2 regions of the Streptomyces sp. NPDC017991 genome follow, and region 1 is predicted to be linked to the other one. Evidence: predicted binding sites of a transcription regulator. Region 1 holds the regulator's gene; the other holds the start of a gene.

Evidence for each region. The regulator HrcA, encoded in region 1, represses chaperone genes, less so after heat shock. The targets are predictions, from matches to a motif close to TTNGCACTCNGNNNNNCNGAGTGCNAA.
Region 2: a site for HrcA is predicted at 7,284-7,310, ahead of groES (co-chaperone GroES). Genes of this name have one in related genera too.

What each region holds. Positions count from the first base shown of each region.
Region 1 covers NZ_JBIRGP010000002.1:284,701-300,236, forward strand. The annotation lists gene ACH4DZ_RS05870 (MFS transporter) at 304-1,626, shown strand; gene ACH4DZ_RS05875 (adenosine deaminase) at 1,647-2,651, opposite strand; gene ACH4DZ_RS05880 (ribonuclease Z) at 2,672-3,577, opposite strand; gene ACH4DZ_RS05885 (histidine triad nucleotide-binding protein) at 3,613-3,966, opposite strand; gene ACH4DZ_RS05890 (S41 family peptidase) at 4,089-7,352, opposite strand; gene ACH4DZ_RS05895 (hypothetical protein) at 7,431-7,961, opposite strand; gene ACH4DZ_RS05900 (16S rRNA (uracil(1498)-N(3))-methyltransferase) at 8,431-9,174, opposite strand; gene ACH4DZ_RS05905 (nitronate monooxygenase) at 9,171-10,256, opposite strand; gene dnaJ (molecular chaperone DnaJ) at 10,366-11,505, opposite strand; gene hrcA (heat-inducible transcriptional repressor HrcA) at 11,506-12,522, opposite strand; gene ACH4DZ_RS05920 (MBL fold metallo-hydrolase) at 12,781-13,563, shown strand; gene ACH4DZ_RS05925 (DUF3097 domain-containing protein) at 13,634-14,437, shown strand; gene hemW (radical SAM family heme chaperone HemW) at 14,620-15,536, opposite strand, start outside.
Region 2 covers NZ_JBIRGP010000003.1:209,106-224,641, forward strand. The annotation lists gene ACH4DZ_RS09460 (ATP-binding protein) at 1-77, shown strand, start outside; gene ACH4DZ_RS09465 (GtrA family protein) at 223-792, opposite strand; gene ACH4DZ_RS09470 (5-(carboxyamino)imidazole ribonucleotide synthase) at 986-2,158, shown strand; gene purE (5-(carboxyamino)imidazole ribonucleotide mutase) at 2,155-2,688, shown strand; gene ACH4DZ_RS09480 (dipeptidase) at 2,703-3,881, shown strand; gene ACH4DZ_RS09485 (methyltransferase domain-containing protein) at 3,900-5,108, opposite strand; gene ACH4DZ_RS09490 (polysaccharide deacetylase family protein) at 5,382-6,167, shown strand; gene ACH4DZ_RS09495 (polysaccharide deacetylase family protein) at 6,164-6,952, shown strand; gene groES (co-chaperone GroES) at 7,455-7,763, shown strand; gene groL (chaperonin GroEL) at 7,880-9,505, shown strand; gene ACH4DZ_RS09510 (SDR family NAD(P)-dependent oxidoreductase) at 9,692-10,465, opposite strand; gene ACH4DZ_RS09515 (MOSC domain-containing protein) at 10,475-11,146, opposite strand; gene ACH4DZ_RS09520 (LysR family transcriptional regulator) at 11,227-12,141, shown strand; gene ACH4DZ_RS09525 (WhiB family transcriptional regulator) at 12,258-12,581, opposite strand; gene ACH4DZ_RS09530 (response regulator transcription factor) at 12,962-13,573, shown strand; gene ACH4DZ_RS09535 (sigma-70 family RNA polymerase sigma factor) at 13,845-14,432, shown strand; gene guaB (IMP dehydrogenase) at 14,706-15,536, shown strand, end outside.

The sequences.
Region 1 (15,536 bases):
GGTGCGGATTCAGGCCAGTGTGCACCAAACGCTCTTCAGGGCGGGGAGGGTCACGCCGGGCCCTCGCGTCCCGTCGGCCGCGGGTCGCCTCCCGCTCCGGTTCAGGCTCAGGACAGGCCGAAATCCCGCTCTGTTACCCGGAGCTTCACCTCTCAAACAGCAAGTGCTCCAGATCACACCTTGCGGCTTATCGAATCCACCCTTCCGCTTGATACAAATTGCCCGCGCGTTCCTGTCCGTCGACGGCCGCACCAACTCCCCTCGCTTGGCCCCCCTTTCCGTCCGCATGCCCAGGGAACGCCCGTGTCCGCCCGCTCCACCGCTCCGTCCTGGCCCCTCGTCGCCCTTTTCACGGCGGGCTGTCTGGGCCCGTACCTGCTGCCCACCACCGTCGGCAGACTCGACGCGGCCCTCCCCCTCTCCGCCACACAGGCAGGCGCCGTCGGCAGTCTGCTGCTGCTCAGCTCGGCCGCGGCGGGCTTCGCCCTCGCCTCCCGGATCCACCGGCTGGGCGCCAGGCGCCTGGCCCGCGCGGGCCTGCTGCTCGCCGTGGCCGGCTACGGCACGGCCGCGCTGTCGGCCGACGTACCCACCGTCATCGCCGGCGCGCTCGTCGGCGGTCTGGGCTCCGGCACGGCCACCACGGTCGCCGCGGCCGGTACGGCCGCCCGGCGGGACCCCCACCGCACCACGACCCTGGGCCTGCTGAGCGTCTCCGCGCTCGCGGCGGCCGTCTATCTGACGGTCCCCCACCTGGGTCCGGGCCACGGCCTGCCCCTCGCGGCGGTGGCGCTCACCGCGGCCCTCGTATGGCCCGCGACCGCCCGTCTGCCCGGCGGCTCCGGTGAGGTCCCGACGACCGCCCGTCGCCCCGCTTCGACGCCTCCGCCCCCGCTGCCGCACCGCCGGCCGGGCCTGGTGCTCGCCGCGGCCATGCTCTGCTGGTCCCTGGCCCAGAACTCCCTCTGGGGCGTCAGCAGCCACATCGGGACCCGGCAGGCGGGTCTGGGCGAGGCGACGGTCGGGGTGGTCTTCGCGGCGGCCCTCGGCGCGGGCCTGCTCGGCGTGCTGTGCGCGGGTGCGCTCGGACCCCGCATCGGCCGGGCGCTGCCCGTCGGGGCGGGCACCGCCCTGATCGCGGTGTGCATCGTGGTCAGCGCGGGCGCGGACGGTCTGACGAGCTTCGCCGTGGGCGAGATCGCCTGGAACGCCCTCTACCCGGTGGTCCTCTCCTACCTGATCAGCCTGGCCGCGTCGCTCGACCCGCACGGCCGCTGGGCCGTTCTGGCGGGCTCGGCGTCCTCCCTCGGCACGGCGTGCGGCCCCCTGGCGGGCAGCCTGCTGTCGGCTGCGGCGGGCTATCCCGCGATGGGCTGGGTCCTCGCGACGGCCCTGGTCCTGCTGGCCGTGCCGCTGGCCGCGGTGGCCCTGCGCACCACGGGCGGCCCCGTGCTCCGGGGCCCGGAACCGGTCCGGCGCGGAGGCCCCGTGGAGCAGCCGGCGCGACAACCGGTGGAACAGCCCGTGGTGGAGATCACCGTGGACCACCCGCAGCCCGCGCGAGAGGAGTTCGGCACGGCGGGCCCCCGGAACTCGGGCACGTCACCGTCGGCGCCCACGCCCTGAACCACACCACCATCAGGCCCTCAGGCCCCGAACTCGTACGCCTCCACCTCGGCGATGTACCGGGCCCGCCGCTCCTCGTCGTGTTCGAGGAACGAGGCGACGAACGAGTTCCGGGCCAGTTCGCGCAGCCGTTCCGGGGAGAGCCCCAGCGCCGTACGCACCGCGTCGAAGTTGTCCCCGGCGTATCCGCCGAAGTACGCGGGGTCGTCGGAGTTGACGGTGCACAGCAGTCCCGCGTCGAGCATCGCGGGCAGCGGGTGCTCCGCCAGCACGTCGACGGCCCTCAGCCGCACGTTGGACAGGGGGCACAGCGTCAGCGGCACCCGGTCCCGCACCAGCCGGGCCACCAGCTCCGGATCCTCCATACAGCGCAGTCCGTGGTCGATCCGCTCGACCCCGAGCACGTCGAGCGCCTCGGTGATGTACGCGGGCGGCCCCTCCTCGCCCGCGTGCGCGACCCGTCGCAGTCCGAGCGCGGCGGCGGCCTCGTACACCTCACGGAACTTGGCCGGCGGGTGGCCGACCTCGGCGGAGTCGAGTCCGACGCCGACGATCGGGCCGCTCGGCGCCAGGTACGGCTTCGCGGCCTCCAGGGTCTCCAGCGCGGACCCGGCGGACTCGTCCCGCAGGAAGCACATGATCAGCTGGGTGGAGATCCCGTGCGCGGCCTCGCCGCGGTGGAGCGCCCGCCCGAGCCCCTCCACCACGGTGCCGATGCCGACGCCCCGCGCGAGGTGCGCCTGCGGGTCGAAGAAGATCTCCGCGTGCCGCACTCCCTGCGCGGCGGCGCGCGCGAGATACGCGTCGGCGAGGTCCGCGAAGTCGTCCTCGGTCCGCAGCACGGCCATGAGCCCGTAGTACAGGTTCAGGAACGACTGCAGATCGGCGAACTCGTACGCCTTGCGAAGCTCGTCCGTGTCCGCGTACGGCAGCGTGATCCCGTTGCGGGCGGCCAGGGCGAAGGCCAGCTCGGGTTCCAGCGTGCCTTCGATATGCAGGTGCAGTTCAGCTTTGGGGAGGTGCATCGAAGCATGGTACGGGTGTTTCACCGACGCTTCGGAACCGGCACCCTCAGCAGATCGTGCGCCACCGTCAGCTCCCCCTCGAACCCGGCGGCCCGTGCCTGCCGCTCGAACTCCCCCGGATCCGAGTACCGCTGGCTGAAGTGCGTGAGCACCAGATGCCGTACGCCCGCGTCCCGCGCCACGGTCGCCGCCTGCCCGGCGGTCAGGTGCCCGTGGTCGACGGCGAGCCGTACGTCTTCGTCCAGGAACGTCGACTCGATGACGAGCAGGTCGCAGCCCTCGGCGAGCGCGTACACCCCGTCGCACAGCCGGGTGTCCATGACGAACGCGAACCGCTGCCCGCGCCGCACCTCGCTGACGTCGTCCAGCAGGACGTCCCCGAGCACGCCCTCCCGCTGGATCCGCCCCACGTCCGGACCCTTGATCCCGTGCGCGGCGAGCCGGTCGCCCAGCATCCGCCGCCCGTCGGGCTCGACGAGCCGGTAGCCGTACGACTCGACGGGATGGGAGAGCCTGCGGGCTTCGAGCGTGTACGTCCTCGTGGACGCGAGGACCCCGTCGGCGTCCACCGGCGCCTCGGTGAGCGCGACCGTCTCGCGGTAGGCGGTCGCGTACCGCAGCCGGTCGAAGAACCTCTGCCCGGAGCGCGGGTAGTGGGCGCTGATCTCGTGCGGCACCCGGTCGAGGTTGATCCGCTGGATCACCCCGGCCAGGCCCAGCGAGTGGTCGCCGTGGAAGTGCGTGACACAGATCCGGTGCAGGTCGTGGGCGGCCACCCCGGCACGCAGCATCTGCCGCTGCGTGCCCTCGCCGGGATCGAAGAGGATGCCCTCGCCGTCCCAGCGCAGCAGATAGCCGTTGTGGTTGCGGTGCCGGGTGGGAACCTGGCTGGCGGTCCCGAGGACCACCAATTCACGTACGGACACGTCGGGTTGTCCGGCTTCTCGTTATCCGGTTCTCGCTATCCGGGGGGCCACTGCAGACCGCGGCCGCCCAGCACATGGGCGTGCGCGTGGAAGACGGTCTGCCCCGCTCCGCTCCCCGTGTTGAAGACGAGGCGGTAGCTGTCGAGCTTCTCCTCGGCGGCGACCTCGCCGGCCTCGCGCACGACGTCGGCGAGGATCTCCGGTTCGGCGGCGGCGAGGGAGGCGGCGTCCGGGTGGTGGACCTTCGGGATCACCAGGATGTGGGTGGGTGCTTGCGGGTTTATGTCCCGGAACGCCAGAGTCGTCCCGGTCTCACGAACGAGGGTCGCCGGAATCTTCCCCCCGACAATCTTGCAGAACAGACAGTCGTCCTGCGGTTCCCCTGCCATCACGCAGCCTCCTCAGCCCGAGTTGATCGATGCCCCGGCATGGTACCGACCGGGAGTGCCCCATCAGGGGCGCGGGGAACGGCGCGACCGCCCCCACGCACCCGCACCCGACGAACGCCCTCTCACGCCTCCGGCAACTCCGGAGCCACCTTCGGCGGATTGTCGGCGAGCCCCTCCAGCGCGATCCGCACAGCCGCGTCGAGCTGAACATCCCGCCCGGCGGCGTAATCCTGCGGCGCCTGGACCACCTCGACGTCCGGATCGACCCCGTGGTTCTCCACCCCCCACCCGTACCCCTCAAGCCAGAACGCGTACTTGGGCTGAGTGACCAGCGTCCCGTCGACCAGCCGGTACCGGCTGTCGATCCCGACGACACCGCCCCATGTACGCGTACCGACGACGGGCCCGATCCCCAGCGCCTTGATCGCTGCGTTCACGATGTCCCCGTCCGACCCGGAGAACTCGTTGGCGACGGCGACGACGGGCCCGCGAGGAGCGTCCTCCGGATAACTCGTCGGCCGCATCCCCCGCGCGAGGTCCCAGCCGACGATCCGCCGGGCGAGCTTCTCGATGACCAGCTGGGAGGTGTGCCCGCCGCGGTTCTCGCGGACGTCCACGACAAGTCCCTCCCGCGCCACCTCGATCCGCAGGTCGCGGTGGATCTGCGCCCAGCCGGGCGCCTGCATGTCGGGCACGTGCAGATATCCGAGCCGTCCGCCGGACTTCTCGTGCACATAGGCACGCCGGTCGGCGACCCACGCGTGGTAGCGCAGCGGCTCCTCGTCGGACATGGGCACGACCACCGCGTGCCGCGGATCGCCGCCGCCCGCCGGGGAGACGGTCAGCTCGACGGGTTTGCCGGCCGTGCCGACGAGCAGCGGCCAGGGTCCCGCGACCGGGTCGACGGGCTGCCCGGAGACGGCCACGATCGCGTCGCCCGCGCGCACCGCGACTCCGGGCGCGGCGAGCGGCGACTGCGCGTCGGGGTCGGAGGTCTCCGACGGCAGGATGCGGTCGATACGCCACAGCGGCGCTCCCTGCGGGCCGTCCTCGTGGCGGGAGATGTCGGCGCCGAGCAGCCCCTGCCGTTCCCCGTGCCCGAATCCGCCGCGCGGCATGACGTACGCGTGCGAGGTGCCGAGTTCCCCCTGCACCTCCCAGAGGAGGTCGACCAGGTCGTCGTGGGTGGCGACCCGTTCGAGGACGGGCCGGTAGCGGTCCAGTACGCCGTCCCAGTCGGTGCCGCCCAGGTCGGGGCGCCAGAAGTTGTCGCGCATGAGGCGGCCGGTCTCGTCGTACATCTGGCGCCACTCGGCGGCCGGGTCGACGCTCTGGCGGATGCGCGACAGGTCGACGGTGATGTTGGTGTCGCTCTCGTCGTCGTTCGAGGCGCGCCGGTCGCTCGGTACGACCTTCAGTTTGCCGTCGGTCCACAGCAGGATCCGCTTGCCGTCGCCGGTGACCATGAAGCCGTCGGCGTCCGAGGCGAGGTGTTCGATGCGCTGCTGGGCGAGGTCGTAGCGCTCCAGGTCGGTCTTGGGGTCCGGGTCGTCGGGGGTGGCGCGGGAGGCGCCCAGCACACCGCGCACGGGGTGCCGCAGCCACAGCAGTCCGTCCTTGGCGGCCCGCAGACTCGTGTAGCGGGCGGCCTCCACGGGGAACGGCACGATGCGGTCGCCGAGCCCGTCGAGGTCGATCCGGGTGGCCGGGGAGCCCTCGCTGTCGGGGGTCTCGTCCTTGTCGGGCGCCTCGAAGGGCCGGCCGTGCCGCTGCGGTCCGAAGGGCGAGGGGGTGGTGGCGGCGAGGGTGATGAGGTGCGGCCGGGAGCCCCCGACGAAGGCGAGGTCGAAGACGTGCTCGTCGTAGACGGGGTCGAAGGACCGTGCGGACAGGAAGGCCAGATGCTTCCCGTCGAGGGTGAACGCGGGCGCGTAGTCGCGGAATCGCAGGGGTGTCGCCTCGGTCACCGACAGGTCGGCGGTGTTGGCGAGCTTGAGCTGGCGCAGCGGGCGCGGGCCGGGGTGCGACCAGGCCAGCCAGGCGGAGTCGGGGGAGAAGACGAGCCCGGTGACCTCGCCGTCCTCGCTGCGGTCGACCTCGCGGACCTCGCCGGTCTCGCGCTCGACGAGCAGGACGCGTCCGTCGTGCGAGGCGACCGCGGCCCGGCTGCCGTCGGGTGCCATCGCGAGGGCGAGTACGCGGCCGAGCTGTCCGGCGGCGAGCCTGCGCGGGGTCGCGCCGGGTGCCACGCCGGTCGCCGGGGCGAACTCCAGCGCGTCGTCGCCCTCCGCGTCGGTCGCCCACACCACGTGCTCCTCGCCGTCGGCGCGGAAGGTGCGGGGCAGCCTGGCCCGTACGCCCTGTTCGGCGGCGAGGGCGCGGGCGGGCCCGGAGCGGTGGGTGACCCAGTGGACGGCTCCGCGCACGGCGACCGCGCTGCCGCGTCCGGTGTGGTCGGGGGCGGCGGCCCCGAACCAGCGGGAGGCGTTCACGGGATGGGGCTGCAGATCGACGCGCTGGCCGCCGAGCCGGATGTCGAGCCGGCGTGGCTCGGCCCCGTCGAGGTCGTCGAGGATCCACAGTTCACCGGCGGACGCGTACACGACGCGGGTCCCGTCGGTGGAGGCGTGCCGGGCGTAGAAGCCCTCGATCCCGGTGTGCCGTCGCAGGTCCGATCCGTCGGCGAGGGACGAGTACACGGCTCCCACGCCTTCGTGATCGGAGAGGAGGACGACCCGCTCCCCGACCCACGAGGGGTACTCAAGGTTCCCGTCGAGGTCGGCGTGCAGCCGTACGAACTCCCCGCGCTCCCCCTCCCCCTCGCGGTCGATCCACAACTTGCCCGCGGTGCCGCCCCGGTAGCGCTTCCACCAGGCGGCCTCGCGGCCCATGGGCGCGGACAGCAGGACGGTGCCGCCGGGGCCGTGGGCCACATCGCCGACGGGCCCGTACGGGAGGGTGGTCGCGGGTCCGCCGTCGAGCGGGATCGCGCGGGCCCAGCTGCGGCGCAGGCTCGCCTGGCCCTGCGTGCTGAGCGCGAGGACCTCACCCTGCGGGGTCCAGCCGCGCACCTGGGTCTTCCAACTGCCCCAGTACGTGAGGCGTTTGGCGGGGCCTCCGTCGACGGAGGCGATGTGCACCTCGGGGGCGCCGTCGCGGGTCGAGGTCCAGGCGACGGTGGTCCCGTCCGGGGAGATCCGTGGATGGTTCACGGGCACGTTGTCGGCGCTGACCCGCCAGGCACGGCCGCCGTCGAGCGGCGCCACCCAGACGTCGTCCTCGGCGGTGAAGGCGATCAACTCACCGTGCAGGTGCGGATACCGGAGATACGCGGAGGTCGCGGCGGATGCGGCGGATGCGGATGCGGCGGATGCAGGCTGTGTCACCCGATCACCCTATGCAGCCGTCCCAGCCGCGACCAGAGCTTTCGATCACTTCACCGGCCGGGCGCTTCGTCGCATTGATCACTTTCCCGAGATGCAGGAGCAACTCGGGTTCGGATACACGGTCACGGTGCGGGTGACGGTGACGGTCGCCCCGGGCTGGCCGGCGGGCGGAGTCGTCCGGTTGTCGACGGGCGGTGTGTTCGCCCGGCAGTTGCCGAGGACGTTCGCCCGGAACACCTCCTTGCCGCCCACCGTGGAGGTGAGATCGCCGCGTACGCAGGTGCCGTTGACCTCCTGCGTCACCTGGCCCTTGATGCTGATGTCCTGCCCGTCGCCGGTCTCGCCCACGCAGTCGACGGACGCCACGTTGCGCACGGTCGCCGAGGGTGTGGACGCGCTCTTCTCGCCGTACGCGGCGGTGCAGGTGAGCCAGCGCACGTCGACGCCCCGCTTCTCCAGCTCGCTCGTGCCCTTCTGGTCGGTGGTGATCGCGACGGCCGCGGTGTTCAGGCCGTCGCCCGGTTCACACGCGACCAGCGCGAACACGGCCGAGACGGCGGCCAGGCCGATCGCCGGGCCGCGGTGCCGTATACGCCTCAGTGCCACCATGCACGGCAGCGTGCCACTGGTCGCCCTCGCGCGGTAGACCCCATGCGGCCACGCTCACCCCCTCGGGGGCCAGCCCCCGAACCCCTCGTCCTCAAACGCCGGCCGGGCTAAGTGAGTCGTCTGCGGGCCGGTGGGGGCCGTTCGCGCAGTTCCCCGCGCCCCTGGAGAGCCGACCTGACCGTTCGCTGTCGTCTGCGGGCCAGTGGGGCCGATCGCGCAGTTCCCCGCGCCCCCAGTCCCCCAGGGGCGCGGGGAACTGCGCAATCCTGTGCGCCGACCCTCGACTCCCTGCTCCTCAAACGCCGGACGAGCCCAGGCCCCCCAGGGGCGCGGGGAACTGCGCAGTCCTGTGCGCCGGCCCTCAACTCCCTGCTCCTCAAACGCCGGGACAAGCCCAGGCACCTAGGGGCGCGGGGAACTGCGCGATCCCGTACGGCCACCCCCACCGAACGCGCGGACGAAGCCGGCGCTACGACCAGCGCCCCGTCCGGCCCAGCAGCAGCGCACCCGCCGCGGTCCCCGCCGTGGACGTCCGCAACACGCTTCGCCCCAGTCGGCACACCTTCGCCCCGGCCCCGGTGAACATCGACAACTCCTCGGGGGACACGCCCCCTTCGGGCCCGACGACCAGCACGATCTCCCCCTCGGAAGGGAGTTCGACTGTCGCGAGCGGCAACCCCGGGTACAGCCGATCCTCGTGCAGCACCGCCGCGAACTCCGCTTTGGCGAGAAACGCGGCAACCTGCTTGGTCGTCATCGCGTCCGCGACCTCCGCGAACCGCACCCGCCGCGACTGCTTGCCGGCCTCGCGCGCGGTGGCCCGCCACTTCGCCAGCGCCTTCAGCCCGCGCTCGCCCTTCCACTGCGTGATGCAACGGGACGCCGCCCAGGGGACGATCGCGTCGACGCCGGTCTCCGACATGGTCTCGACGGCGAGTTCACCGCGATCACCTTTGGGGAGCGCCTGTACGACGGTGATGCGCGGGGCGGGCGGCGGCTCCTCGTGCACGTGGAGGTCCGCCACGACGAGCCGGTCCTTGCCCTCGGCCGTCTTGACGACTCCTTCGGCCCAGTGGCCGAGCCCGTCGGTGAGGACCACGTCCTCACCGGTGCGCAGCCGTTTCACGGAGACGGCGTGCCGCCCCTCGGGCCCGTCGAGCACGAACTCGGGCCCGCCGGGCACCTCGTCCACCACGAACACCGGCGCGGTCATCGCCCGGCGCCCCCGCCCTGCTCGGCCGACAACGCTGTCCTGGCCGCGGCGAGTTCGGCCGCGAGCACCTCCACCAGTTGCCCGGCGGGCAGTTCGCGGGCGAGCCGGTGCCCCTGTCCCGCCCACAGCGCCATGCCCTGCGCGTCCCCCGCCTTGGCGGCAGCCTTGCGCAGCGCGGAGGTGAGGTGGTGCACCTCGGGATAGGCGGCGGGCGCGTACGGCCCGTGCTCGCGCATGAAGCGGTTCATCAGCCCTCGCGCGGGCCTGCCGGAGAACGCCCGCGTCAGCTGCGTACGGACGAAGAGGGGGTTGGTCAGCGCCTGCTTGTGCAGGGCGTTGGCGCCGGACTCGGGGGTGGCGAGGAAGGCCGTGCCCAGCTGGGCGGCGCTCGCGCCGGCGGCGAGCGCGGCGGCGATCTGGCTGCCGCGCATGATGCCGCCGGCCGCGATGATCGGGATCTGCACGGTCTCGCGGACCAGTGCGACGAGCGACAGGAGTCCGATGCCGGAGCCGTCCGCCTCGGGGTTGTCGCGGTGGGTGCCCTGGTGGCCGCCGGCCTCGACGCCCTGCACGATCACCGCGTCGGCGCCCGCCCACTGCACGGCCTGCGCCTCCTCGGCGGTGGTCGCGGTGACCAGGGTGAGCGTGCCGGCCCGGCTCAGGGAGTCCAGGACGTCGCGGGTGGGACAGCCGAAGTGGAAGGAGACGACCGGCACCGGGTTGTCGAGAAGGACGGCGAGCTTGGCGTCGTAGCCGTCGTCGCGTCCGCTGTCGGGGTCGCCCAGTTCGGTCTCGTACCAGGAGGACTCACCGGCGAGCTGGTGGGCGTACACCTCGACGGCCGACCGGTCCGCGTACTCGGGCTGGGGCATGAACAGGTTCACGCCGAACGGCCGGCTCGTGGCCCCGCGCAGCTGCTTGATGTCCTGGTACATGCCGTCGGCCGTCTTGTAGCCGGCGGCGAGAAAACCGAGCCCCCCGGCCTCGGACACGGCCGCGGCGAGCTGCGGCACGGAGACGCCGCCCGCCATCGGGGCCTGCACGATCGGGAGGGGGAAAAGATCGGTCAGCGCGGAGGACATGACGGCATGTTGTCACGTCCTCCGTACAAGTCCGAATCCGGCCGTCCGCCGGGCATAAGCCACAGGAATCATCCTGCGGCGCGCCCGGCGGTCACCAGCGGTCCACCTGTCAGGTACGGCCGTTGAAGGCGTCCTTCAGCCGGGAGAACAAGCCCTGCTGACCGGGCTGGAACTGCCCGGTGGGCCGCTCCTCGCCCCGCAGCTGAGCCAGCTCCCGCAGGACCCGCTCCATCTCGGGATCGAGCTTCGTGGGCGTCATGACCTCGACGTGCACGATGAGGTCGCCGCGCCCGCCGCCCCGCAGATGGGTGATCCCGCGCCCGTGTTTGGGGATCGACTGCCCGGACTGCGTTCCGGGGCGGATGTCGACCTCTTCGAGCCCGTCGAGCGTCTCCAGCGGGACCTTGGTGCCGAGCGCCGCCGCGGTCATCGGGATGGTGACCGTGCAGTGCAGGTCGTCGCCGCGCCGCTGGAACATGTTGTGCGGCAGCTCGTGGATCTCCACGTACAGGTCGCCGGCGGGGCCGCCACCGGGGCCGACCTCGCCCTCGCCCGCGAGCTGGATCCGGGTGCCGTTGTCGACACCGGCGGGGATCTTCACGGTCAGGGTCCGGCGCGAGCGCACCCGTCCGTCGCCCGCGCACTCGGGGCACGGCGTCGGAACGACCGTCCCGAAGCCCTGGCACTGCGGACACGGCCGGGACGTCATGACCTGCCCCAGGAAGGACCGCGTGACCTGGGACACCTCGCCGCGACCGCGACACATGTCACAGGTCTGCGCGGAGGTGCCGGGGGCCGCGCCCTCACCGCTGCAGGTGGTGCAGACGACGGCCGTGTCGACCTGGATGTCCTTCGTCGTGCCGAAGGCCGCCTCGTCGAGCTCTATCTCCAGCCGGATCATCGCGTCCTGGCCGCGCCGCGTGCGGGACCGGGGGCCACGCTGCGACGCCGTACCGAAGAACGCGTCCATGATGTCCGAGAAGTTGCCGAAGCCGCCCGCGCCGAAGCCACCGGCGCCACCGCCGCCCGCCTGGGACAGCGGGTCGCCGCCGAGGTCGTAGACCTGCTTCTTCTGCGGGTCCGACAACACCTCGTACGCGGCGTTGATCTCCTTGAAGCGCTCTTGCGTCTTCGGATCGGGATTGACGTCCGGGTGCAGCTCGCGGGCGAGCCGCCGGAATGCCTTCTTGATCTCGTCCTGGGACGCGTCGCGGCGCACGCCGAGTACGGCGTAGTAGTCCGTGGCCACTTACGACTCCGCCAGGATCTGTCCTACGTACCGTGCCACCGCTCGTACCGCTCCCATCGTTCCGGGGTAATCCATGCGCGTCGGTCCGACCACGCCGAGTTTGGCGACTGCTTCGCCGCCCGAACCGTAGCCGACCGACACCACAGAAGTGGAGTTGAGTCCCTCATGGGCGTTCTCGTGACCGATCCGTACGGCCATGCCCGAATCGTTGACCTCACCCAGCAGTTTGAGGAGCACGACCTGCTCCTCCAACGCTTCCAGCACCGGACGGATGGTGAGGGGAAAATCATGTCCGAAGCGCGTCAGGTTGGCGGTGCCGCCGATCATCAACCGCTCCTCGGTCTCCTCGACAAGAGTCTCCATGAGGGTGGAGAGCACTGTCACGACCGTCCCCCGGTCCTCCGCCTCGAAGGCGTCGGGGAGATCCTGCACCAGTTGAGGCACATCCGCGAAACGGCGCCCCGTGATCCGGCTGTTGAGCCGCGCGCGCAGATCCGCCAGCGAGACCTCCCCGAAGGGGGCCGGGCAGTCCACCATGCGCTGCTCGACGCGCCCGGTGTCCGTGATCAGTACGAGCATGACGCGGGCCGGGGCCAGCGACAGGAGCTCCACGTGACGCACGGTCGAGCGGGTGAGTGAGGGGTACTGGACGACGGCCACCTGCCGGGTGAGCTGCGCGAGGAGCCGCACGGTCCGCCCCACGACGTCGTCGAGGTCGACGGCGCCGTCCAGGAAGTGGTGGATCGCCCGCCGCTCGGGCGCGGTCATCGGCTTGACGCCCGCGAGCTTGTCGACGAAGAGGCGGTATCCCTTGTCCGTGGGGATGCGCCCCGCACTGGTGTGCGGCTGCGCGATGTACCCCTCGTCCTCCAGGACCGCCATGTCGTTGCGGACGGTCGCCGGTGACACACCCAGCCGGTGGCGCTCCGTGAGCGCCTTCGAGCCGACCGGCTCCTCCGTGCCCACGTAGTCCTGGACGATGGCGCGCAGCACTTCGAGCCTGCGTTCACTGAGCATCGCGCACACCTCCCGTGGTCTTCCGCGCGGTCATCGGTCGTCGTCGGTCGTCATCAGTCGTCTTCGGTGGCCTCGCCTGGCACTCAGTGCGCGCGAGTGCCAGCATCCCCGCGCCAAGTGTACGGCCGGTGGGTGCGGCCTGGGCAAGGGCGGGCCTGCGATGTCGTGACGCCGGGCACATCGGACAGGCGACGTGTACGAGGGTGTCCCGCTCTGTCGGGAACATGCAGGCGCAGCCGACGGGGTTAGCGTCGGCGCATGGACGTGATGTGGGAGGAGTCCGGACGCGACGGATCCGGCTGGGAGGAGCTGTCCCCGTCCGTGGGGCGTTGCCGCCTCCCGGGGTGGGACTGCACGGCCGGGCTCGTGGCCGGCGAGGACGCGGCACTCATGATCGACGCGGGATCGAGCGTGCGGGAGGGCGCGTGGCTGCGCACGCGGGCGCGGCGGTTGCTCGGGGGCGGGCGCGTCACGCACCTCGCGCTCACGCATCCGCACTTCGACCATGTCTTCGGGGCGGCGGCGTTCGCGGGGGCCGAGGTGTTCGGCGCGGTGGGCGCCACGGGGGTCCCCCCGGTCGGGCGAAGCCGAGACTGGGGGAGGGTTCTCGGCGACGGCCGGGAGGAACTGCTCGCGGACGCCGTGCGCAACGGCGCCGATCCCGGGGAGGCGGCCGAGGCGGCGGATCTCCTGGTCTGGCCCCGGCATCTCGTCTCCGGCGAGTGGACGCTCGACCTGGGTGGCGGCCGGCAGGTCCTGCTGGCGAACGTGGGGCCGGGGCACACGGGCCACGACCTCGCGGTCCTGGTGGCCGGGCCCGGCTCCCCGGAGATCGTCTTCTGCGGCGACCTCGTCGAGGAGTCCGGCGAACCCCAGGCCGGGCCGGACGCCGTGCCCTCCCACTGGCCCGCCGCGCTGGACCGCCTGCTGGCCCTCGGGGGCGAGGACGCGCTGTACGTGCCCGGGCACGGGGCGGTGGTGGACGCGGCGTTCGTACGGGCCCAACGGGAGGCGCTGGCCCGGCGCTTCGACGTGCCGTGAACGGTGTTCGGGCCTGCCGAGGGGGTGTCGGTGTACCTGCCGGGACCGGGCTTCTCCTATCGTCATCCGAATGCGCCAGTACTCAGCGGATCTGACCCCTCCGTGGAAGAAGCCCAAGCCCGTGCCCGAGGTCGCGGCGGATCCCGGGCTCGTGGTCGAGGAGCCCGGGACCGGGTTCTGCGGTGCCGTGATCCGCTGCGAGGCGGGGACGGTGACGCTGGAGGACCGCTTCGGCAAGCACCGGGTGTTCCCGCTGGAGCCGCGCGGCTTCCTCCTTGAGGGGCGCGTGGTGACCCTCGTACGCCCGTCCGCCGCGCCGGTACGCCCTACGCGCACGGCGTCGGGGTCGGTCGCCGTGCCGGGTGCGCGGGCCCGGGTGGCCCGCGCGGGACGCATCTACGTCGAGGGCCGCCACGACGCCGAGCTGGTGGAGCGGGTGTGGGGCGACGACCTCCGCATCGAGGGCGTCGTCGTCGAGTACCTGGAGGGCGTCGACGACCTGCCCGCCATCGTCGACGAGTTCGCTCCCGGGCCGGACGCGCGGCTCGGGGTCCTGGTGGACCACCTGGTCCCCGGCACGAAGGAGTCGCGTATCGCGGAGGCCGTGACGAGCGAGTACGCGCTGGTCGTGGGCCACCCGTACATCGACGTCTGGGAGGCGGTGAAACCGGCGTCCGTCGGCATTCCCGGCTGGCCCCGGGTACCGCGCGGGCAGGACTGGAAGACCGGCGTCTGCCGCTCGCTCGGCTGGCCGGAGAACACGGGGGCCGCGTGGCAGCGGATCCTCGACTCGGTCCACTCGTACCGGGACCTCCAGCCGGAACTCCTGGGCCGGGTGGAGGAACTGATCGACTTCGTCACGACCCCGGAGTAGAGACGTCCCTCGGGGGCGCTGCCCCCGAACCCCCGGTCCTCAAACGCCGGACGGGCTGAATCCGTTTCAGCCCGTCCGGCGTTTGAGGACGAGCGCGCAGCGCGACACGGGGGGCGAGGGGGCGCAGCCCCCATGCGTGGACGATGGGGGAGGGTAGGGGCGGCGGGGGCGAGGAAACGGCCCTAGTCCACCAGGTCCCGGACCACCCCGTCCGCCAACAACCGCCCCCGGAGGGTGAGCACGGCCCGCCCCTCCCCATAAGGACCGGCCTGAAGCAGCCCCTCCCCCACCGCACGCGCGGCCGCCGCGAGCCCCTCCGCCCGCAGCAGCGACAACGGACACCCCGACAGCAACCGCAGCTCCAACAGGATCCGCTCGACCCGCCGGTCCTCCTCGGACAACAGCTCACGCCCCGCCCCGGGCGACCGCCCACCCGCCAGGGCCCCCGCGTACGCCCCGGGATGCTTGACGTTCCACCACCGCACCCCGCCCACATGACTGTGCGCGCCGGGCCCGGCCCCCCACCAGTCGGCCCCTCGCCAGTACAGCTCGTTGTGGAGGCACCGCCCGGCCTCCGAGGTGGCCCAGTTGGAGACCTCATACCAGGAGAACCCCGCCTGCGACAGACGATCCTCGGCCATCAGGTAGCGGTCCGCGTGGACGTCGTCGTCGGTCATCGGCACCTCGCCGCGCCGGATGCGCCGAGCGAGCTGCGTCCCCTCCTCGACGATCAGCGCGTACGCGGACACATGGTCGGGCCCGGCGCCGATCGCCGCGTCGAGCGAGGCCCGCCAGTCGTCGTCGCTCTCGCCGGGTGTGCCGTAGATGAGGTCGAGGTTCACATGGTCGAAGCCGGCCGCGCGGGCCTCGGCGACGCACGCCTCGGGCCGGCCGGGGGTGTGGGTGCGGTCGAGGATCTGCAGCACATGCTTGCGCGCGCTCTGCATGCCGAAGGAGATCCGGTTGAACCCGCCGGCCCTGAGCGTGGCCAGGTACTCGGGGTCCACCGACTCCGGATTCGCCTCCGTGGTGATCTCCGCGTCGTCCGCGAGCCCGAACTCGTCCCGGACGGCCCCCAGCATCCGTACGAGATCGCCGG
Region 2 (15,536 bases), on a different contig from region 1:
AGCCGCCCGTGTTCGGGTTGTTCCTGTCGCGTACGCCGTTGAAGCGGCGGGAAGGTGACGAACCCACCGTGCGCTAGTGCGTGGCGCGCCGCTGGGGTGGCGTTGGGAATGTCTGCGGCGCCGTCGGGGCTGGTCGCGCCGTTCCCCGCGCCCCTAGAGGCTCAAAGCCAAGGATTGCGCCGTTCCCCGCGCCCCTGAAAGGCCCCGTGCCGCTCGTGGGGGTCAGCGGACTTGTTGGACCTGGCGGGTGTTCTGGGGTGGGAGGTCCTCGTCCAGGTAGGGGGACCGGTTCTCCAGGAACGATTCCGCGTCGGTCACCGGGTCGTGGGCCGGGGCGACCCGGAAGACCCACGTGCGGTAGGACCAGAAGCGGAAGAGGGTCGCGATGCCGATGCCGACGAACTTGAAGACGTTGCTGGCCAGCGGGCTGTCGAAGCCCAGTCCGTACGTCGCGGCGAAGAGGAAACCGTTCTCGATCACCAGGCCGATCGCGCTGAACAGCATGAACAGCGTCAGTTCCTTGGTACGGCCACTCTTGTCGCGATCGCGGTACGTGAAGTAGCGGAAACCGATGTAGTTCGAGACGATGGCGACGACCGTGGCGATCACACTGGCCCGGACCACCTGGAGATCGGTGGTACTGCGCACCAGGTTGAAGGTGATCAGGTTGACGAGGAGACCCGCTCCGCCGACCGCGCCGAACTTGGCGATCTCCCTGGTCAGGCGCTCGATCCGAAGGCGAACAGCGCTGGCCTGCCTGGCATGAGCCCCGCGTTTACCAGCTGTGCCCATGGTGTCGCCCAGCCCCCGTCTCGTCGGATACGTCATTTTCGTCAACCTTCGTCGACTCAGCCATGCTAACCAGCGGTTCCCCGCGCTGCCCGGCCCGGACTCGAAGATGTGGCCGGGATGTGATGAACCCGCACAATGTCCGATGATCGTGCGGGCGACAGGAGTGGCTCGAAACGGCCGATACCCTGGGGGTGTGACGTTCCCGGTAGTCGGCATGGTCGGCGGCGGTCAGCTCGCTCGTATGACGCACGAGGCTGGCATCCCGCTCGGCATCAGGTTCAAGCTCCTCAGTGACACCCCCCAGGACTCTGCGGCGCAGGTGGTCAGCGAGGTCGTCGTCGGCGACTCTCGCGACCTCGGCACGTTGCGGGCCTTCGCGCGGGGCTGCGACGTGATCACTTTCGATCACGAACACGTACCCACCGAGCATCTGCGGGCACTGGAGGCGGACGGCATCCCCGTGCGCCCCGGCCCCGACGCGCTCGTGCACGCCCAGGACAAGGGCGTGATGCGCGCGAAGCTCGTCGGGATCGGGGTGCCGTGCCCACGGCACCGGATCGTGAGCGATCCCGCCGACGTGGTGGCCTTCGCGGCGGAGGGGCTCCCCGAAGGGGCCGAGGGGGACGGTTTCCCCGTCGTCCTCAAGACCGTCCGCGGCGGCTACGACGGCAAGGGCGTGTGGATCGTCCGGTCCGCGGCCGACGCCGAGGACCCCTTCCGGGCCGGCGTCCCGGTCCTCGCGGAGGAGAAGGTCGACTTCGTACGCGAGCTGGCCGCCAACGTCGTACGGTCGCCGCACGGCCAGGCCGTGGCGTACCCGGTGGTCGAGTCCCAGCAGGTCGACGGGGTCTGCGACACGGTGATCGCGCCCGCGCCCGGCATCTCCGAGGAACTGGCGCTCCGGGCGGAGGAACTGGCCCTGCGCATCGCGAAGGAACTCGGCGTCGTCGGCCACCTCGCCGTCGAACTGTTCGAGACCCGTGGACCCGACGGGAAGAACGACATCCTCGTCAACGAACTGGCCATGCGCCCGCACAACTCCGGCCACTGGACCCAGGACGGCGCGATCACCTCCCAGTTCGCCAACCACGTCCGCGCGGTCCTGGACCTGCCCCTGGGCGACCCGCGCCCGCGCGCGAAGTGGACGGTCATGGTGAACGTCCTGGGGGGCGACTACCCCGACATGTACTCCGCGTACCTGCACTGCATGGCACGCGACCCCCAGCTCAAGATCCACATGTACGGAAAGGACGTGAAGCCCGGCCGCAAGGTGGGCCACGTCAACACCTACGGCGACGACCTCGACGACGTGCTGGAGCGCGCCCGTCACGCAGCCGGCTACCTCAGAGGAACGATCACCGAATGAGCCCTGTCGTAGGCATTGTCATGGGGTCCGACTCCGACTGGCCCGTCATGGAGGCCGCCGCGAAGGCCCTCGACGAGTTCGAGATCGCGTACGAGGTCGACGTGGTCTCCGCCCACCGGATGCCGCGCGAGATGATCACGTACGGCGAGGAGGCCGCCGGGCGTGGCCTGAAGGCGATCATCGCGGGCGCGGGCGGCGCGGCCCATCTGCCCGGCATGCTCGCCTCGGTCAGCCCGCTGCCCGTGATCGGCGTACCGGTCCCGCTGAAGTACCTCGACGGCATGGACTCGCTGCTGTCGATCGTCCAGATGCCGGCCGGTGTCCCGGTCGCCACGGTCTCGGTGGGCGGCGCGCGCAACGCGGGCCTGCTCGCCGCCCGCATCCTGGCCACGCACGACGAGGAACTCCTCGCCAGGATGCGTGACTTCCAGCAGGAGCTGAACGACCAGGCCACGGAGAAGGGCAAACGGCTGCGCTCCAAGGTGGAGAGCGGCGCGGGTACGGGCAGCGGCTTCGGCTTCGGGAAGTGACGGACGTGACCACCATGAGTTCTCTGGAAGAAGCCCGCGCGTTCCTCGCCGACTTTCCCGTGGTCGACGGGCACAACGACCTTCCCTGGGCGCTGCGCGAGCAGGTCCGCTACGACCTCGGTGCCCGCGACATCGCCGCCGACCAGAGCGCCCACCTGCACACCGACCTGGCGCGGCTGCGCGCGGGCGGCGTCGGCGCGCAGTACTGGTCGGTGTACGTGCGCTCGGACCTGCCCGGCGCGGTCACGGCGACCCTCGAACAGATCGACTGCGTACGGCAGCTGATCGAGCGCCACCCGGCGGACCTGCGGAGTGCCCTGACCGCCGCCGACATGGAGGCGGCGCGCGCCGAGGGCCGGATCGCCTCGCTGATGGGCGCCGAGGGCGGCCACTCGATCGACAACTCCCTCGCCACGCTGCGCGGCCTGTTCGAGCTGGGGGTCCGCTACATGACCCTCACCCACAACGACAACATCGCGTGGGCGGACTCGGCGACCGACGAGCCGGTGGTCGACGGCCTGTCGCCGTTCGGCCACGAGGTCGTACGCGAGATGAACCGCCTGGGCATGCTGGTGGACCTCTCCCACGTGGCCGCCACGACCATGCGGGACGCGCTGGACACGTCCACCGCGCCGGTGATCTTCTCGCACTCGTCCTCGCGCGCGATCTGCGACCACCCGCGCAACATCCCGGACGACGTGCTGGAGCGGCTGCCCGCCAACGGCGGTGTGGCGATGGTGACGTTCGTGCCGAAGTTCGTCCTCCAGGCCGCCGTCGACTGGACGGTCGCCGCCGACGAGAACATGCGCGAGCACGGCTTCCACCACCTCGACACGACGGCCGACGGGATGAAGGTCCACCACGCCTTCGAGGAGTCCCGCCCCCGGCCCGTCGCGACCGTTTCGACGGTCGCCGACCACCTCGACCACATGCGCGAGGTGGCGGGCGTCGATCACCTCGGCATCGGCGGCGACTACGACGGCACGCCCTTCACCCCCGAGGGCCTCGGCGACGTCTCCGGTTACCCGAACCTCATCGCGGAGCTGCTGGACCGCGGCTGGTCGAAGACCGACCTCGCCAAGCTGACCTGGCAGAACTCGGTACGGGTCCTGGCCGCGGCGGAGGACGTGGCCCGCGACGAACAGTCCCGCAGGGGCCCGTCGAACGCGACCCTGGAGCAGCTGGACGGTTAGTCGTCCTTCGCGACCGTCTCAGCCGTCGAGCGTGGCGGGGTGCCCCAGGAGCATGGCCGGGGCGCCCTGCACGCGCGTCAGGAACACGGTCGCGGAGTGCGGCCCCTGCGGCTTCACCTTGCGCCGCAACTCCTCCGGCTCGACCGCCGACCCGCGCTTCTTCACGGTCAGGATGCCCACCTCGCGCTGCCGCAACAGCGCCTTGAGCTTCTTGACGCCGAAGGGGAGCTGGTCGGTGATCTCGTAGGCGGTGGCGTACGGCGTGGCCGTCGCGGAGTCCGCGGTGACGTAGGCGATGGTCTCGTCGACCAGCCCTCCGCCGTCCAGGCCGGCGGCCACCTCGGCGACCAGATGCGCGCGGATGACGGCGCCGTCGGGCTCGTACAGGAAACGTCCCACGGGCCGCACCGCGGGATCGGGCAGTCCGCGGCCGAGGAGGGTGCGCGTGCCGGGCAGCAGGGTCGCGCGGACCGAGCCCGCCTCCCCGGTGCCGAACCACAGCACGGCCTCCTTCACGTCCCCGGCGTCCGAGATCCACTCCGCTCCGGCCTCGGCGGGGACGGCTTCGTGCGGAATGCCGGGGGCGACCTTCAGCGCGGCGACAGGCGCCGCGCGGGCTGCCCGGATCGCCCACGACAGCGGCGGTGAGTAGGCCTCGGGGTCGAAGATCCGGCCGCGCCCGCCCCGGCGCCCCGGATCCACGAACACGGCGTCGTACCCGGCGGTGTCGACGTCGGTGACATCGGCCTCGCGCACCTCGATCAGCTCCGCCAGCCCGAGCGCCTCGGCGTTCGCGCGGGCCACGGCGGCGGTCAGCGGGTCCCGGTCGACCGCGAGGACCCGGATCCCGGCGCGGGCGAGCGCGATCGCGTCACCGCCGATGCCGCAGCACAGGTCGGCCACGGACCGCACCCCGAGTTCCCCGAAGCGCGCGGCACGGTACGCGGCGACGCTCGCCCGGGTCGACTGCTCGACCCCGTTCGGCGTGAAGAACATCTCCGCCGCGTCCGCCGCACCGAACTTCGCGACGGCCCGCTGCCGCAGCCGCGCCTGCCCTAGCGCGGCCGACACGAGCCCGACGGAATGCCCGCGTCGCAGCCGTGTCGCCACGGCCAGCTCCTGGGCCGGTTCGGTACCGCGTACCTCGTCGAGAAGGGCACGCCCCTCGGATGTGCGCAGAGCGGCGAAGGAGGCGAGCGGGGAGTCCGGCGGATCGAGGTCGTTCACCGCCCCATTGTGGGCCAGTCGGTGGACGGCACGCGCGCGACGGCGGTGTCGGGCCGGGGAAGGGCTCTTGACCTGGGAGTATCCGGCCCCATGCGACTTGTACGACAATCCCACATTGGCGTTTCAAACCGGGATCAGGTGGGCGCCCCAAAAGGGGCGCGGGGAACTGCGCGACCAGCCCCCACCGGCCCGCGGCCGACCGCCCACCCGTCCCGAGCGGCGGCCCGCACGGCCCTGACCCTGCTGGCAGCCACCGCGCTGGCGACGGGCTGCATGGGTCCGGCCCCCAAGGACATCAAGCCGGCCGCAGGCCAACAGGCAGCCGCCGAACTCCGCCAGGAGCAACGCGCCCACGCCGCCGCGGTGAGGAGATGGGGCCTGGCCAAGGCCCCCCTGCCCGCACCGCCCGCCCCGGCGAAGAAGCCGCACATCACCACCCGTGACGGCTTCGAGGTGGACGACCACGACGGACTGCCGCCCGTCTTCACGACGATCCCCACCAAGGACAAGGTCGTCTTCCTCACCATCGACGACGGCGCCGAGAAGGACCCGGCGTTCCTGCGGATGATGAGCGAGCTGAAGATCCCGTACACCGCGTTCCTCAGTGACTACCTGGTCAAGGAGGACTACGGATACTTCAAGAAGATGCAGGCCGGCGGGGCGGCCCTGAACAACCACACCCTCCACCACCGCTACATGCCGGGCCTGTCGTACGCCGCGCAGAAGCGTGAGATCTGCGGGATGCAGGACGTGATCGAGAAGCGGTACGGGAAGCGCCCGACGCTCTTCCGCCCGCCTTTCGGCAACTACAACGAGGACACCCTGCGGGCCGCCAGGGCCTGCGGCATCAAGGCGGCCCCCCTCTGGAACGAGGAGGTCTTCGTCGACCACTGGGAGTACCGGGAGTGGGACCGCGACCTGCGCCCCGGAGACATCGTTCTCAGCCATTTCCGCGGCAAGGAGGACTGGGAGGGCACGATGCCCGACATGGTCCGCCGCTTCCTGAAGCTGATCACCGACAAGGGGTACGCGGTGGCGCGCCTGGAGGACTACCTGTGAGGCGCCGGGGGGCCACCGCCGCACTGCTGGCAGGCGCGCTCTGCCTCACCGGCTGCGCCCAGTCCGTCGACCCCATCGAGCGGCTGGGCAAGAAGGCCGCGCAGAAGGTACGCACACACGGGCCCCCGGTGGACGCGTACCGCCGCTGGGGCCTGAGCGCCCCGCTCGCCGCGGCGCCGGACCCGGCCGCCCGGCGGCCCGCCTTACGGGCCGCGGGGCCCGGCCTGCCGCCCGTGGTGGACCGTGTCCCGACCCGCGACAAGGTCGTCTTCCTGACCTTCGACGACGGCGCGGAGAAGGATCCGCGGTTCGTCGACATGGTCCGGGAACTGCGGCTGCCGGTCAGCGTGTTCCTCACCGACAGCGTCGTCGGGCCGGGGTACGCCCACTTCGGGCGGCTGCGCGCGGTCGGTGCGAGTGTGCAGAACCACACGCTCGATCATCCGTATCTGCCGGGGCTGCCGTACGAGGGGCAGCGGGCCGAGATCTGCGGTCAGCAGGAGAAGCTGAAGCAGCGGTTCGGGATCCGGCCTCGGCTGTTCCGGCCGCCGTACGGCGACTACGACGGCGACACGCTGCGGGCGGCGGGGGATTGCGGGATCGCTGCGGTGGTTCTTTGGCGGGACCCTGGGCGGTTGCGGGCCGGTGACATTCTTCATTGTCCGGAGGGGGTGGGGGCGGGGGAGGGGGGTGGGAGTGGTGCGTTGACGGGTGCGGCTGTCGGGATGCTGCGGCGGATCCAGGAGCAGGGGTTCGCTGTGGCGCGGCTGGAGGATTACCTGTAGGGGGTGCAGGAGGGTTTTTCCGCCCCCGCCGCCCCTACCCTTCCCGTCACTGCATGGGGGCTTCGCCCCCTCGCCCCCGTTTGCGCAGTTCCCCGCGCCCCTGAGGGGCTGGGGCAGGAGCAAGGTGGCAAGGGGGCCGGGGGTCTGAAAGGCCGGGCGCAGCCCGGCTTTCAGGGGCGCGGGGAACTGCGCGGCCCGCCCCCACCGGGCCGCAGGCGACAGCGCTTCAGCCCGTCCGGCGCTTGAGGACAACGGGGGACGAGGGGCGCGGCAATCAGGGGCGTACACCCCCGTTCCGAGCCGCCGAGATGCCGCCAACCGCCGGAGGCAACTGGCACTCCGCTTGACCGAGTGCTAATCGCAGTCATAGTCTCGGCTCTGGCACTCACCGCAGGAGAGTGCCAATAGCGACGGGCAGGTCCGGCACCCGCGACGACGGATCCACCTGGTCGCCACCTCAGACAGTTAACCCCGTGAGATCTCCGAAGGGGGAGGTCGGATCGTGACGACCACCAGCTCCAAGGTTGCCATCAAGCCGCTTGAGGACCGCATTGTGGTCCAGCCGCTCGAAGCCGAGCAGACCACGGCCTCTGGCCTGGTCATTCCGGACACCGCGAAGGAGAAGCCCCAGGAGGGCGTCGTCCTGGCCGTCGGTCCGGGCCGCTTCGAGAACGGCGAGCGTCTTCCGCTCGACGTGAAGACCGGCGACATCGTGCTGTACAGCAAGTACGGCGGCACCGAAGTGAAGTACAACGGCGAGGAGTACCTCGTCCTCTCGGCCCGCGACGTACTCGCGATCATCGAGAAGTAATTCACCCAGGTTTGCTTTGAACTGCGCCCCTGGCCCCAGCGAGTACTGAACGCGAGTACTAAGAAGCCGGGTGCTGGGGGCGCTGTTCGTTTTTTCGAGAGGACTGAATCAGCTCCATGGCGAAGATCCTGAAGTTCGACGAGGACGCCCGTCGCGCCCTTGAGCGCGGCGTCAACAAGCTTGCCGACACCGTGAAGGTGACGATCGGCCCCAAGGGCCGCAACGTCGTCATCGACAAGAAGTTCGGCGCCCCCACCATCACCAACGACGGCGTCACCATCGCCCGCGAGGTCGAGCTCGACGACCCGTACGAGAACCTCGGCGCCCAGCTGGTGAAGGAGGTGGCGACCAAGACCAACGACATCGCGGGTGACGGTACGACCACCGCCACCGTGCTGGCCCAGGCGCTCGTACGCGAGGGCCTGAAGAACGTCGCCGCCGGCGCGTCCCCCGCCCTCCTGAAGAAGGGCATCGACGCGGCCGTCGCCGCGGTCTCCGAGGAGCTCCTCGCGACCGCGCGCCCGATCGAGGAGAAGTCCGACATCGCGGCCGTCGCCGGTCTGTCCGCCCAGGACAGCCAGGTCGGCGAGCTCATCGCCGAGGCGATGGACAAGGTCGGCAAGGACGGTGTCATCACCGTCGAGGAGTCCAACACCTTCGGTCTTGAGCTTGAGTTCACCGAGGGCATGGCCTTCGACAAGGGCTACCTGTCCCCGTACATGGTGTCCGACCAGGAGCGTATGGAGGCCGTCCTCGACGACCCGTACATCCTGATCCACCAGGGCAAGGTCTCCTCCATCCAGGACCTGCTGCCCCTCCTTGAGAAGGTCATCCAGACCAACGCGTCGAAGCCGCTGCTGATCATCGCCGAGGACGTCGAGGGCGAAGCCCTGTCGACCCTGGTCGTGAACAAGATCCGCGGCACCTTCAACGCGGTGGCCGTCAAGGCCCCCGGCTTCGGCGACCGCCGCAAGGCCATGCTCGGTGACATCGCCACGCTCACCGGCGCCACGGTCATCGCCGAGGAGGTCGGCCTCAAGCTCGACCAGGTCGGCCTGGACGTGCTGGGCACCGCCCGCCGCGTGACCGTCACCAAGGACGACACGACCATCGTCGACGGCGGCGGCAACAGCGCCGACGTGGCCGGCCGTGTCAACCAGATCAAGGCCGAGATCGAGTCCACGGACTCCGACTGGGACCGCGAGAAGCTCCAGGAGCGCCTCGCGAAGCTGGCCGGCGGCGTGTGCGTCATCAAGGTCGGCGCCGCCACGGAGGTGGAGCTGAAGGAGAAGAAGCACCGTCTGGAGGACGCCATCTCCGCGACCCGCGCCGCGGTCGAGGAGGGCATCGTCTCCGGTGGTGGCTCCGCGCTCGTCCACGCCGTGAAGGTCCTCGAAGGCAACCTCGGCAAGACCGGCGACGAGGCGACCGGTGTCGCCGTCGTCCGCAAGGCCGCCGTCGAGCCGCTGCGCTGGATCGCCGAGAACGCCGGCCTGGAGGGTTACGTCATCACCTCCAAGGTCGCCGACCTCGACAAGGGCCAGGGCTTCAACGCCGCGACCGGCGAGTACGGCGACCTGGTCAAGGCCGGCGTCATCGACCCGGTCAAGGTCACCCGTTCCGCCCTGGAGAACGCCGCCTCCATCGCCTCCCTGCTCCTCACGACCGAGACCCTGGTCGTCGAGAAGCCGGCCGAGGAAGAGGGCGACGCCGGCCACGGCGGCCACGGCCACTCGCACTAGGCGCTTCGCCGAGCACGCGGTGCGTTGACTGCGGGCTCGGTGGGGCTGGTCGCGCCCAGGCGGCCAAGCCGCACATGGATACAGCCCCGCGCCCCTTCGGGGGCGCAGCACGAAGGTCCGGTACCCGTTTCGGCGGGGCCGGACCTTCGTGCTGTCGCCGACCGACGGCTAACGGCACCGACGCACTCACTTCGGGCCGTACTTGCGGCCCGTCTTCGAGCTGATGCCGCTGAGCAGGCCCCGCGGGGTCACCTTCGCCACGCCCATCAGGGCCTTGTAGCGCGGGTCCGGGATGGACAGCGACTTGTCCCGGGCCAGGTCGGCCAGCGCGGACGCGACCACCTTGTCGGCGTCCAGCCACATCCAGTTGGGGATGTTGTCCGTGCCCATCCCGGCCCGCTCGTGGAACTCGGTCCGCACGAACCCGGGGCACAGCGCCATCAGCCGGACACCGCTGCCCGCCAGGTCCTTCGCCACACCTTGCGTGAACTGCACGACCCACGCCTTCGACGCCCCGTACGTACCGCGCGGCAGGAACGCGGCCGTCGACGCCACGTTGACGACACCGCCGCGCCCGCGCTCGCGCATGGCCTCGGCCGCCGCCGACGTCAGCCGGAGCACCGCCTCGCAGTGCACCTTGAGCATCTTCAGCTCGTCCGCCATCGGTACGTCCAGATAGAGGCCCTTGTTGCCGAAGCCCGCGTTGTTGACGAGCAGGTCGACCGCGTGTTTGCGGTCCGAGACGCGGGCGGCCACCGCCTCGATGCCCTCGTCCGTCGCCAGATCCGCCGTCAGCACCTCCGCCTCGATGCCGTGGCGGTCGTGCAGTTCCGTCGCCTGCTCGCCGAGCCGCTTGCTGTCACGCGCGACCAGCACGAGGTTGTGTCCGTCGGCGGCCAGCCGCCGTGCGAAGGCGGCACCGATGCCCGCTGTCGATCCCGTAATCAGAGCCGTTGTCATGGCCCAAGGTTAGTGACCGCCGTACTTCTCGACGTACCTCAGCGCCGTCTCCCGTGCTTCCGTGTGCAGGGCGTCGCCCGCCGCCAGTGTCCGCGGCAGCAGCGTCCGTTCGAGCGTGGCCGCGCGGAACTGGAAGGCGGCGGTCACCTCGTGGTCCGGCCGGTGCACGATCTCGATCGGATCGCCCGCCCGTATCTCGCCGGGCTCGATCACCCGCAGGTACGCGCCGGACGCACCCTTCCGCGTGAACCGCCTGACCCACCCCTTCTCGCCCAGGTGGCCCTGGAAGGTGAGACACGGGATCCGCCCGGACGTCACTTCGAGCACGACCTCGGAGCCGATGCGCCAGCGCTCCCCGATCTTCGCCCCGGACACGTCGACGCCCTGGGTCGTGAGGTTCTCCCCGAACATCCCGCCGGCCAGCGGGCGTCCCAGCTCGCGTTCCCAGTCGTCGAGGTCCTTGCGCGCGAAGGCGTACACGGCCTGGTCGTCGCCGCCGTGGTGCCGCAGCTCGCACACGGCGTCCCCGGCGAGACCGCTCCCGCCGACGCCCTTGGGCCCGGGCGCGGCGACCCGCACCGGTCCGTCCACCGGCCGCTTGTCGATCCCGGTCACGCCCTCGGCCTGGTCCGTGTAGTCGACGGCCTTGGGCCGCCCCAGATTCAGAGACAGAAGCTTCATGACGGCACGCTAGGCGATCGGGGCCAAAAGCGTCGATGCGATATTCGTCGCCGTATCCAAGATTCGCTTATGCTTCGAGGGTGATCGAGGCCCGCCATCTGCGCGTCCTGCGCGCCGTCTCCGCCACCGGTTCCTTCTCGGCGGCGGGGCGCGAGCTGGGCTGCACCCAGCCCGCCGTCAGCCAGCAGATGAAGGCCCTCGAAGCCTCCGTCGGTACACCGCTGCTCATCCGCACCGGCCGCGAGATGCGGCTGACCCAGGCCGGCGAGGCCCTCGCGCGGCACGCGGCGGGCATCATCGCCGGGCTGACCGCCGCGGAGGAGGAGGTCGCAGCGATCGCCGGGCTGCGGGCGGGCCGGGTGCGCCTGGTCTCGTTCCCCAGCGGAAGCTCCACGCTCGTACCGACGGCGCTCGCCGCCCTGCGCGCCGCGCACCCCGGCACCCGGGTCTCCCTGGAGGAGGCCGAACCGCCGCGCTCCGTCGAGATGCTGCGCGAGGGCGACTGCGACGTGACCCTCGCCTTCCGTTACGAGGGCGCGGCCACGGCGGCGGGCGTGGCGGGTGCTGAGGAGTGGGACGACCTGGTGATCCGGCCGCTGCTCACGGACCGGCTCGTCGGGCTGGTTCCCGAAGGGCACCGGCTGGCCCGGGCGGGCACGGTCGCCATCGGCGACCTCGCCGACGAGCCGTGGATCGCCGGCTGCCCGCGCTGCCGGGCCCAGCTGGTCGAGGTCTGCGAGAGCGCGGGCTTCACCCCGCGCATCGACTTCGCGACCGACGACTATCCGGCGGTGGTCGGCCTGGTCGGGGCGGGCCTCGGGGTCGCGGTCCTGCCGGAGCTCGCCATCGAGTCCGTACGCCCCAAGGGTGCACGCACAGTGACGGTGGAACCGGCGCTGCGACGGGAGATCGTCGCGCTCACCCTGCCGGATCTGGCCCAGGTGCCCGCAGTGGCGGCCACACTGGACCAACTGGCCAGGGCCGCCACCCGCTGAACCCGGTTCCTCGGGGTCCGTTTTCGCGGGGGCCCGGTCCTATGGGGCGCGAGGTATGCCGTGGGGGACGTGAAGAAGGGGCACGCACGCGCGTGTCGGTTCGGAGAAACGTTCCTTCAGTGGTGTGACGGGTCGCCCCCGCTCGACGCCGAGACCAGGCGGTTGCGCGCCCGTCCCATGAGTTCCTCGCGCTCGTCCTCGGTCAGGCCGCCCCACACGCCGTACGGCTCGCGCACCGCCAGCGCGTGCGCGGCGCACTCCGCTCGCACCGGGCACCTCATGCAGACCTCTTTGGCCGAGTTCTCACGAGCGCTCCGTGCCGCACCGCGCTCGCCCTCGGGGTGGAAGAAGAGCGAGCTGTCGACCCCGCGGCACGCCGCGAGGAGCTGCCAGTCCCACAGATCCGCGTTCGGTCCGGGAAGGCGGGAGAAATCTGCCATTGCTTTGTCCCCTTGTAGCCGTTTTGGTCGGTTACGTGCCCATCACCGTACATCTACGATCTAAGGAGATGAAAATATGACTCATTGCGAATCTAGCCTCAGACACCAACAAATGGAACGAAAAGCGGCTGAATGGGGCATAGCTTGTGATGAAACCTTGAGGGTCTGCCGCACGTGTCTGCACCGTGTCCGCGCCCTCACGTAGAGTGCCGAACGTGGCTCACCGCCCCGTAACTCTTTCGAGTGACCGTCGTTGAGTGTGCGAGGCGGTTGAAGGAACAAACGCTCGGGCAAGCGTCCGAGTCGGTCGACCGCACAGGTGACGATTTCGTACCAGCCTGGAGGCCCAAGGTGACGCGCATCAGCTGCGGAGGACGGCCATGACATCCGTCCTCGTCTGCGACGACTCCCCGCTTGCCCGAGAGGCGCTCCGCCGTGCGGTGGCGACCGTGCCCGGCGTAGAGCGCGTGACCACGGCGGCCAACGGCGAGGAAGTCCTCCGCCGCTGGGGTGCCGACCGTTCGGACCTGATTCTGATGGACGTACGCATGCCCGGTCTGGGCGGCGTGGAGACGGTCCGGCGGCTGCTGTCCGCCGACCCCGGTGCGCGCATCATCATGCTCACCGTGGCCGAGGACCTGGACGGTGTCGCACTCGCGGTCGCCGCCGGTGCCCGCGGCTATCTCCACAAGGACGCCTCCCGCGCGGAGCTGCGGGCGACCGTCACTCAGGCCCTCGCCGACCCGACCTGGCGGCTCGCCCCGCGCAGACTGCGGTCGGCCGAGATGGGTGCGGCGCCGACGCTCACCGCGCGTGAGATCCAGGTCCTGGAGGGCATGAGCCACGGCCGGTCGAACGCGGAGATCGGCCGTGAGCTGTTCCTCTCCGAGGACACGGTCAAGACGCACGCCCGCCGGCTCTTCAAGAAGCTCGGCGCCTCGGACCGCGCGCACGCGGTCGCGCTCGGGTTCCGATGGGGCCTGGTCCGTTAGGTGAACCGCCGCGGGGGTACGGGTGTCCCCGCCTGCCGTGAGGCGGGCGGGGCCGGGCCCGACAGGGGATCGAATGACGCCGTTCGGGCACCCGATCCCCGTTTCCCGGCGGATGCCGCATCCTTGAGGTGTGGAGTTCCTCGGGAACAAGTCGGTCGAGCGGGAGGGGAGGGCGCAGGAGATGAGTTCCGGCGCACCTGCTCATAACGCTTCGGTGCACAACTACGGACGCGGTGCCACGGAACGAACGACGCCAAGGCACCATGGACCGATGCGTGACGACGAGGCGCCTCATGCCCAAGGGGCTATCGGTGGGCTCGTCCATCGCGCGGTCGACGGCGACGAGCAGGCCACGCACGACCTGCTCGCCCATGTCCACCCGCTCGCCATCCGCTACTGCCGCACGCGTCTGTCCCGACTTCCGGGGGACGCGCGGCACTTCGTGGAGGACCTGGCGCAGGAGGTCTGCGTAGCGGTGCTGCTCGCACTGCCGCGCTACAAGGACACCGGGCGCCCCTTCGAGGCTTTCGTCTTCGCGATCGCCGCCCACAAGGTGGCCGACCTGCAGCGGGCCGCGATGCGTCATCCCGGTTCGACGGCCGTGCCGTCGGACGAGATGCCCGAGCGGCCGGACGACTCGCTCGGCCCCGAGGAGCGCGCCCTCCTCAGCAGCGACGCCGAGTGGGCGAAGAAGCTCATGGCCAACCTCCCCGAGAACCAGCGGGAACTTCTGCTGCTGCGGATCGCGGTCGGCCTCACGGCCGAGGAGACCGGACAGATGTTGGGAATGTCACCCGGCGCGGTCCGGGTGGCCCAGCACCGGGCGCTCAGCCGCCTGCGGGCACTGGCCGAGCAGTAGGCGGTTCCCCTCACGAGGGCGGCTTCCGGCGGGCCAGGGACCGGGCCCGGAGGCGTGCGGATCGCGGTGGGGCGGGCTTTCTCGCCGGTACGCGCCGGTACGTGTCGGTACTCATCGGTGCGCATCGCTGTGGGCCGGCGCGCTGAACGGGGCGGCCGTCCGGCCCGTAGGAACCTACGAGCCCCAGGGGCGCTCCCGACCGTGGAATGAGAGAGCCATGCTTCCCGTTAGCATGGACATCCGCACCGATCAAGGCCATTTGGGGAAGGTGTCATGACTGCAAACGTCGACGGAGTGCCCGAGAAATTCGCGACGCTCGGGCTGACCTACGACGACGTGCTGCTGCTGCCGGGCGCATCGGAAGTGCTGCCCAACGCGGTCGACACCTCGTCCCGCATCTCCCGCAACGTACGCGTGAACATTCCGCTGCTCTCGGCGGCGATGGACAAGGTCACCGAGTCCCGGATGGCGATCGCCATGGCCCGTCAGGGCGGCGTCGGCGTACTGCACCGGAACCTCTCCATCGCGGACCAGGTCAACCAGGTCGACCTCGTGAAGCGCTCCGAGTCCGGCATGGTCACCGACCCGATCACGGTCCACCCGGACGCGACGCTGGGCGAGGCCGACGCGCTGTGCGCCAAGTTCCGTATCAGCGGTGTCCCCGTCACCGACGGCAACGGCAAGCTGCTCGGCATCGTCACCAACCGCGACATGGCCTTTGAGACCGACCGCTCCCGTCAGGTGCGCGAGGTCATGACCCCGATGCCGCTCGTCACCGGCAAGGTCGGCATCTCCGGGACCGACGCCATGGAGCTGCTGCGCCGCCACAAGATCGAGAAGCTTCCGCTGGTCGACGACGCGGGCATCCTCAAGGGCCTCATCACGGTCAAGGACTTCGTCAAGGCCGAGAAGTACCCGAACGCGGCGAAGGACGCCGAGGGCCGCCTCCTCGTGGGCGCCGCCGTGGGCGCGAGCCCCGAGGCCCTTGAGCGGGCCCAGGCGCTCGCCGAGGCGGGGGTGGACTTCCTGATCGTCGACACCTCGCACGGGCACAACAGCAACGCCCTGAACTGGATGGCGAAGATCAAGTCGAGCGTCGGCGTC